Regions from separate parts of the Halomonas sp. GD1P12 genome, predicted to be linked through region 2. Evidence: predicted binding sites of a transcription regulator. Region 2 holds the regulator's gene; the other holds the start of a gene.
The links. The regulator FliA, encoded in region 2, starts transcription of late flagellar genes. The targets are predictions, from matches to a motif close to CTAAAGTTNNNNNNNNNNCNGCCGATA.

Region 1 (4,462 bases), 360 kb from region 2:
CACGTTGACCGGCGTGCTCGTCCCCGGCCCACCCTGATGAAATTCATGTACCCGATGCCCGTCCACCGCCACCACGACCGTATGCAGCCGGTCGAGCGCACTGGCCTGCTCATCGAGCGCCTTGAAGGCCGCGTCGGAGGGCGTTTGGGCCAGCGCCCCTTCGCTCAAGAGCGCTAGCCCCAGCGCGAGCATTACCGCTTGAGAGAACATTCGCACGCGCATGGCTTTTCCTTTTGCAATGCCAACGAGGCTTTCAAAAAGCGTAGAGCGTGCGGCGGTTGCGCGCACGTAAATTACGCAAACCGCCCGAAAGCCTGCTAGGATGAGAATGTTGCCTCGATGGGTAAGCAACCCTTTGATTTTCCTAAAACGCAAAAAAGCAAGGAGCGCCGCAATGCGTAACATCATCTATATCGTGGGTCTGGTCGTCGTCGTGCTGTTCATTCTTTCGATGCTTGGCCTGCGCTAATCAAGGCGCCGTGCCAAACACAAACGCCCGCAAATGCGGGCGTTTTTACGTTCGAGCGGAGCCTTTTGCGCTAGGCGCAGTCCGCCGCGCCCTGACCGAACAGGTCGAACATGATGTCCCGGCCAAGGGCGGTCAGCACGAAACGCCCTTCCTGATTGGTCATTCCCGCCGCGTTTGATTCAAGCATTTCACGACACGCCGCCCAGCCCACGTTCTGCTCATCGAGCACTGCCGTGTCACGCCTGGCCAGCCCGCACTGAGGCAGCGTTACGGTTTCCAGCACATGGCCATTCACGTACAAAAGCTCTGCCAGCGTGAACAGGCACTGACGCAGCCGAGACGCGTCTACGGCGGCAGGGGCGGCGGGGGTGTCACCTTCGCAGGGCATTGAATGCTCCATCGATTAACGAACAACGTTTCCCTAGTGTAATGGAGCTGACCTATTTAGACCAAGGTCTAAGTTTTTGGCGTGTTCAACGCTTGGGTTCGGTACGTATTGCGCCCTGCGGTTATTTCCTCTTGGGTGGCTCTTTTAACCGAAAAAGTCGTAAAGATTACAGAAAATAACCGTTTACTAAGTTAAAAGTGGGATAAAGGCTAAAGACACTGCGCGATTTGCCGATAATCAATGCATTGACACAGGCAAATTTCAGCCCGCCTAAAGAGCAGGCGATCACATTTAAAGGGGCAGCAATCGATGGCTTCCATATCTTCACTGGGCATTGGCTCGGGGCTCGATTTAAACGGGCTATTGGATCAGCTTCAAACCGCCGAGCGCGCCAAACTGCAGCCCATTGCCGAGCAGGTTCAATCTGCCAACACGACCGTCTCTGCCTATGGAGCGCTCAAAAGCGCGGTTTCCACGTTCCAGGATGCCACCCAGGCGTTGAACGATACGTCGTCGTTTGAAAGCCTCACCACCAATGTCGAGGGCGACGGTGTTATCGCCATTGCGTCCAGCGAAGCACAGGCGGGCCGGTACGACGTAGAGGTCGATCAACTGGCAACTGCTGGTAGCCTCGTGACAGAGCGTTTGGATAGCGCTGACGAAAGTGTTGTCAGCGGTGAGCAGACGCTCAGCTTCGCACTGACTGAAGGCAGTATGCCCGAGATCACGATCGCCGATGGCAGTTCGCTTGAAGACATTCGAGACGCCATCAACGATCAAGGCGGCGGTCAGGTGACTGCCTCTATCATCAACGACGGGCAAGGGTATCGGCTCTCGGTCATGTCGAGCGAGACCGGCGCTGATGCCAGTATCGAAAGTACCAATTTCTCGACCATTCTATCCGGTGATGTCACCACCTCGGACACTCAGGTCGTGCAAAAGGGACAGAACGCGGCATTCAACGTCAACGGTATCGATATCGTCAGTGCCTCCAACCAGGTCGAGGGCGCCATTCAAGGAATGACCTTGACGCTCACGGAGGCTGGTACTTCGAGTACCATCAAGGTCGAGCAGGATAATGAAGCACTGCGTGAGAACGTGAATACCTTTGTGGAAAGCTTCAACACGCTCAAGAGCACCTTGAATACCTTGACCAACTTCGATGTGGAAACGGGCCAGTCGGGAGGCTTGAACGCTGACGCGACCACACGAGCCGTCGAGCGCGAGCTCCGTCAGGCTATTAGCGGTATGACCGGCGGTGACGGCTTCAACGTACTGTCCGACGTCGGCATTTCATTGCAAACCGACGGTACGCTAAAGGTCGATGACGAAAAGCTGGATAACGTCATTGCCACCCAGCCGGACAGGCTGGCCCAATTTTTCGCAGGGAGCAGCGAAGGAGGCGGCATGGCCGGACAAATCAATACGTCTCTTGAGCGCCTGGTAGGCGATGGCGGCCGCCTTGATACGGCCAAAGAAAATGCAGAAAGCCGCGTCGAGTCGCTACAGGAGCGCTATAGCCGAACCGAAGAGCGCATCGGGCAAACCGTCGAGCGTTATCGTGTTCAGTTTCAAGCAATGGATAGCATGGTGGCGCAAATGAATCAGACGGGTGCCTATCTCGAACAGCAGTTGGGAATGCTGGCCCAAACCAACCAGAGCTAGGCCCAGCTCTCACGGACAGGAAATGCCCAGCTACAACGCTGGGCTTTTTTTAGAGGTATCTTTTGAAGGTACCTAAAGTTCGTTATCACCCCGCCGATAAACAAGGTAATCAACCCATACTCTTTGCTACTTATTACTCGAGGATTTAACCCATGGCATCAATCTCCGCGCTTGGTGTAGGTTCCGGGTTGGACTTGAACGGTCTGGTGGATCAGCTCAAAGCCGCTGAGCGCCAGAAGCTTACCCCCGTTTTACAGCAGCAAAGTGCTCAAAAGACCAAAATTTCGGCCTATGGGCGTCTTGAGTCGGCGATGGACCGGGTCAATACCTCGGTCAAGGCGCTAAACGATGCCTCGACCTTCAAACAGCAAAAAAGCACGGTAACCGGCAGTGGCGTTCTGGCCACGGCGGGTGAGAAGGCCAACCCTGGGCGCTTTGAAATTAGCGTGTCTCAGCTGGCTCGTGCCGGCAGCGCGGCGTCCAATAGTGTGGCGCTGGATCAGGAGCTCACTGCTACTGATACGAAATTGAAGCTCAATTTCGGCGCGGGCACTACGCAGACGAGCCTTGACGTCGATATCAAGGCAGGCAGCACGCTAGCCCAGGTACGCGATCAGATCAATGCAAATAAGGAGTCGGGTGTTACCGCCTCGCTTGTCAACGATGGCACCGGATACCGTTTGGCGCTCAGCTCAAAGGAAACCGGCAAGGACGCCTCGCTCACAGGGTTTTCTGGTCTCGATGGGCTTGCCATGGATAGCACGACGGTGCGGTTAGGCCAGGACGCCGCACTCAACGTCAACGGCATCGCGATCACCAGTAAAACCAACCGCGTCGAAGGTGCGATCGAGGGGGTAACGCTCGATCTCACCGCCGTGTCGGAATCCCCCGCCACCCTGGTGATCGAGCGAGACAACGACTCCTTGAAAGAGGCGATCAATAACTTCGTCAGTAACTACAACGAAATGAAATCGACCGTAGAGCGCATGACCAAGTTCAACGGCGAAGGCGAGATCTCGGGCGAGCTGATAGGTGACCGTACCGTACGCACTATCGAAAACCGCTTGAGTCGTGACGTGAGCGACAGCTTGGCGGGCGGCGATATCACGCGGCTGTCTGAAATCGGAATCTCAATTGATGAGCGCGGGCGCTTGAAGGTCGACGAAGAAAAGCTCGATGCCGCTGTTGCCAACGACCCTGAAGGCCTATCTGCCTTCTTCGCTGGTGACAGCAAGGAAGCAGGCTTTGCAGGGCGCCTCAGCACAACATTGACGACCATTACCTCAGAAGATGGCCTCATTAAAAGCTCGGTCACCAGTGCAGAACAGCGAATCGAGAGTCTCGATAAGCGCAAGGAGCGCATGGAAGCCAGCATCGAGCGCAACGTGGAGCGCTATCGTAAGCAGTTTGCCCAGCTCGATGGCATGATTGCGCAGATGAACTCCATGAGCAGCTACCTGGGCCAGCAGTTCGATATGCTGAGCAATATGCAGAAGTAGTAAACCTTGCTATCAAACGAAACGGTGCTAATACGCTCTCGTTCGTAACGACAATTTATTTTATCAGCGGGGCCGTAAGGCCCCGTTATAGTTTCAAGGCCAAATTTTCATAAAAAAGTGGGTAAATGAGCTAAAGGATCGCCCCGCTTCGCCGTTAATTATAACAACGGCGATGCAAGCGCCGATTTATAGGCCTCTCTTGGGCCACTAAACACAGAGGATTACCCCATGTCCGTCATCAATACCAACATCACTTCCATGATCGGCCAGAACAACCTGAGCAAGTCCCAGGGCATGCTGGCTCAGGCGCAGGAGCGTCTTTCTTCCGGCCTGCGTATCAACAGCGCCTCCGACGACGCAGCAGGTCAGGCGATCGCCAACAAGATGACCGCCCAGATCAAGGGTATGGATCAGGCGAGCCGTAACGCCAGCGACGGTATC
Region 2 (4,462 bases):
GGCCGGCGCGCAAGGCGACGACGATGTGCGGCAGGCTCAGGCGTTGGAGGCGAGCGAAGCCAACGCGCACACTGTCGATGCGCCCGTCGCGGACGCGCATGTCGCCAACGCGCACGTCGCAGACGCGCATGCCACCAACGCGCACGTCGCCAAAATACCGCTCGCCGTGGTCGGGCTTGGGTCGAAGCAGCGCGAGCCGGTGATCGCGCGCCTCGACGAGTGGTCGCGGCTTGGCCGGCGCTGGGCGGCAACGCCAGAGAGCTGGGAGGTCGTGCCGGTGGACGCCGATGCGCCGCTCCAGGCGCTCTGCGCGCGCTACTCGCGCTGGGCGCTGTGGGTGCGAAGCGACGCCGAGGCGTTCGCCGCCATGTACCGCACGCTGCGCCTGGTCAGCGAACACCAGGGGCCCAAACGGCTGTTGGCGCTGCATGAGCCGGGCCTGCCCCGCGCCGGGCTGCTCGAGAATCTGCGCGCGGCGGCGGCGGCGTACCTGGGGATCGAACTGCTGCTTTTGGCCAGGTAGGCCATACTGAGTGAGCCACTATGGTTAGGTTATGCTAATGAGAAACGTCATTCTCGCAGCGCTGAGTGGGGTGGTGGCCAGCGGGCTTTCGCTGTCGGCCCTGGCGGGCGGGGGCAGCTGGAGTGTCGATACGACCGGGCTGATGGTCGCGATGAGCGACCGGGCAAGTGCCAGCCAGGCGCTCGCGCCGCCGCCCAGTGCCGAGATTCATCAGGGGCGCATCGAGCGCGTCAACTGGCGCTTCGAAGCGCCGCCGGGGGCCGATATCCATGCCTGGCTTTGCCACCCGGAGCGCTGCGTCGCCCTCGACGGCCAGCGCGGCAGTGCCACCGGCCTTGCCGGGCTCAATGCCGGCGCGCCGCTCGAGTTTCGTTTCGCGTTGGGGCGTGGCCAGCCGCCGGTGAGGGTGAGAGGGCTTCAAGTGATTGTGAACTATCAGTGACCAGCGATTAGCCAGGGGCACGCCGATGTATACAGCAAAGGGAAGAATCCAACACAGCGATATGGTCAACCAGCACATGCCGCTGGTGCGTCGCCAGGCGCTGGCGTTGCAAGTTCGTTTGCCGGCCAGCATCGAGCTCGACGATCTGATCCAGGCCGGCATGGTAGGGCTTTTAGAGGCGCTGGGGCGTTTTGATGCCGCCCAGGGGGCGAGCTTCGCCACCTTTGCTAGCCAGCGAATTCGCGGCGCAATGGTCGATGAGCTGCGCACCCGGGACTGGCTGCCGCGCAGCGTACGCCGCTCGGCCCGGGCCATGGACGAGTCCGTGCGCCGGCTGGAGCAAAGCCTTGGCCGCCCCCCGGAAGAGAGCGAGATCGCCCGCGATTTGGACATGCCAATTAACGAGTACCAGCAGCTTCTGGCGGACACCAATAGTGGCCATCTGCTGCCTTTTGAGGAGCTTCTGGAGGAGGGCGGCGAGCCGATTCAGGAGTCGCTGAACGCGCCTTTCGAGGAGCTACTGGACGGCCAGCAGCGCGAAACCTTGATTGCCGCGATCGAGGCGCTGCCGGAGCGCGAAAAGCTGTTGATGGCGCTTTACTACCAGGAAGAGCTCAACCTCAAGGAGGTGGGCGCGGTGCTGGGCGTCACCGAGTCGCGCGTGTCGCAGCTACACAGCCAGGCCATCAGCCGTTTGCGGGCGCGTCTGCACGAGCCGGACTAAACCTTTTCACTGTCAACCCCAACCGGCGAGGAGCCGTCGATGAACCCCTCTACCCTGATTGGAATAGGCGCCAGCATCCTCTTGCTAGTGAGCGTGCTGTTCTTTACCGCAGAGTCCGCGGCAAGCTTCATCAACCTGCCCGGGCTTGCCATCGTCATCACCGGCACGCTGGCGGCGACCTTCATCAGCTATCCGCTCAAGGAAGTGGTGCGCGTGGTACGCCTGGTGGGGCTGGTATTTCGCCGCGAGAATACCTATGTGCGCGACGACATCGACGAGCTGGTCTCCATGGCCAGGCTCTGGTTCAAGGGCGACGTGCGCGCAGTGGAGCGCGAGCTCGAACACACCCGCAACCCGTTTTTGCGCACCGGCATCCAGCTCGTCATCGCCAACACCAAGGAAGACGAGATCTTTGACATGCTGCGCTGGCGTATCGCCAGGCTCAAGGCCCGCGAGCACGCCGAGGCGCAGATCTTTCGCACCATGGCGACCTACGCGCCGGCGTTTGGCATGATCGGTACCCTGGTGGGGCTGGTCAACATGCTCGAAGTCATGGACGCCGGGGATCTCGAGGTGATCGGCCCGCGCATGGCGGTGGCGCTTCTCACCACCTTCTACGGCATCCTGCTGGCGAACCTGGTGTTCAAGCCGGTGGCGGTGAAGCTCGAGCGGCGCACCGAGGAGCGCTTGATCACCATGAACATGGTGCTCGAAGGCATTTCGCTGATCACCAAGCGCCGGCTGCCGTCGTTCATCGAAGAGACGCTGAACTCGTTCGTGGCCAACTACCACGACGAGATCAACGATCCCCACGTGAAGCCGCGCCCGGGCAGCGGCGTCGCGGCGAAAGGCTAGCGCCATGCTCAATTGTGACGCCCGCCACGCGCTGGAATCGCCCTTTACCGGCGGCGAAGGCGAGGAGGGGTGGCTGACCAGCTACCTCGACGTATTGACGCTTCTGATCACGCTGTTCGTGCTGCTGCTGGCACTGACGCCGGCGGGTAGCGGCGGCGAGGCATCAAACGAAGGCCAGGGCCTTCAGCCGCTCTCCTCGGGAATCTTGCCGCGCGACAGCGGCCTATCGCCGGCCATGGCCGCGCTCGATATTCAGGGCGTAAGCGTCAGCCAGGGGCGCGAAGGCGTGACCCTGCGCATCGACGACAGCCTGCTGTTCGCCAGCGGCGCCGCCGAGTTGACCCCCCAGGGCGAAGGCGTGCTCGAGCGATTGAGCGAGGTGATCGACACCTTCGAGGGCGAGGTGTCGGTGGAAGGCCATACCGATAACGTGCCGATTTCGACCGCGGCGTTCGCCTCCAACTGGGAGCTTTCGACCGGGCGGGCGATCGCGGTGGTGCGCCATCTCGAGCAGGAGGGCGTGGCGCGGCAGCGGCTACGCGCCGTGGGCTACGCCGACACGCGCCCGCTCGCCGGCAACGACACGCGGGAAGGGCGCGCCGCCAACCGCCGCGTCGAATTCGTGCTGCGAACTCCCGCCCCGGAGCCGGCGCGGGTTACGCCTTAAGCCCCGGCGCAGCGCCGCTGCATCTCCTGAATCGCCTTGCCGGCGCCGTCGAGATCAAACGTCATGGTCCAGGGCGTGGCACTCCCCTGCTCGAAGCCGATGAACAGCTGCTCGCCTTCACTCATGCGCGCCAGTAGCGCGTCGAGCTCGCCCAGGTAGAAGTGGCTGTAGAAGCCGTCATCCCCCTCTTCGACGATGAACTCCGCCATGGTCTCCATGATCGGCGTCTGGTCGACGCGCAGCCGCGCCGGGACCAGGTTCACCGCGCGGCTCTCGGACTGCGTCTCTTTGAGGGTCACGCGTAGTTCGAGCCAGGGCAGGTGGCACACACCTTCGGTAGCGTTCACGCTCAAAATGGCGTCCGAATAGCTTTCGGCCTCCAGCGCGCGAAAGTGGCGCTGGCCGGCATCGGTGGTCGTCGCGGCGTGCCAGGCGCCGAAGGCGGTGTCATCGCTGACTGGATAGCGCGCCGCCTGGGCGGCGGTGGCGAAAACGAAGAGCCCGGCGACGCCGAGCGCGGCCGCGGCAACAGAGTGAGACGTCATGGGACGGTGCGCCGAGTATTGATGTCGAGAAAAGATACGCATCACTCCGACTGGCCGAGCAGCGGCCGCACGTTGTCGCTTAAGTAACAGTCGTCGAACTCGCCTTCGGCGGCAAGCGCCGCCAGGTCCGGGATGTTGATGTGATGGCGGTCGCGATAAATGAGCCCCGCCTCGCTAAGCGCGGTGAACGTGCGGCTGACGTGCACCGGGCTGAGTCCCAGTACGTCGGCGAGCTGCTCCTGGGAGAGCGGCAGGCGAAACTGCCCGGTCAAATCCGGGTTGGTCTGGCTCAGGCGGACGTACATCTCGTGGATGAAGTGGGCCATTTTTTGGCGGGCGGTGCGTCTTGCCAGGTTCACCAGCCGCTCGGTCAGAAGCGACTGCTGGCGGCTGCTGATGGCGAACATGACCGAGGTCAGCGGCAGCGACTGGCTGAACAGATCGATCATCCGCTTGTGCGGAAAACGGCACACCACGGCGTCGGTGATGAAGCGCACGTTTTCCAGCCGCTGGGAGAAGGCGAATTCGCGCAGGCCGATGATGTCACCGGGCAGGTACACCTCCATGATGTGACGATCGCCGTTTTCCAAATGGCGATAGGAGTAGGCCCAGCCGCTTCGCAGCGTGCAAAACTCCTGAGCGGGGTCCTTCAACTCCCACAGAAGTGACCCCGCCTTTTGATCGAGCGGGCTCTCTTCGAGCGAAT

Region 1: fliD (flagellar filament capping protein FliD) is a predicted target of FliA. The motif match lies at 1,067-1,093, and genes of this name have one in related genera.

Annotation. Positions count from the first base shown of each region.
Region 1 covers NZ_CP107007.1:491,802-496,263, forward strand. Annotated here, with positions in the region: gene OCT39_RS02360 (serine hydrolase domain-containing protein) at 1-222, opposite strand, end outside; gene OCT39_RS02365 (hypothetical protein) at 540-857, opposite strand; gene fliD (flagellar filament capping protein FliD) at 1,167-2,522, shown strand; gene fliD (flagellar filament capping protein FliD) at 2,675-4,021, shown strand; gene OCT39_RS02380 (flagellin) at 4,250-4,462, shown strand, end outside.
Region 2 covers NZ_CP107007.1:133,738-138,199, forward strand. Annotated here, with positions in the region: gene OCT39_RS00610 (hypothetical protein) at 26-523, shown strand; gene OCT39_RS00615 (flagellar protein FlhE) at 561-965, shown strand; gene OCT39_RS00620 (RNA polymerase sigma factor FliA) at 991-1,689, shown strand; gene OCT39_RS00625 (motility protein A) at 1,729-2,544, shown strand; gene OCT39_RS00630 (flagellar motor protein MotB) at 2,549-3,211, shown strand; gene OCT39_RS00635 (hypothetical protein) at 3,208-3,756, opposite strand; gene OCT39_RS00640 (Crp/Fnr family transcriptional regulator) at 3,798-4,462, opposite strand, start outside.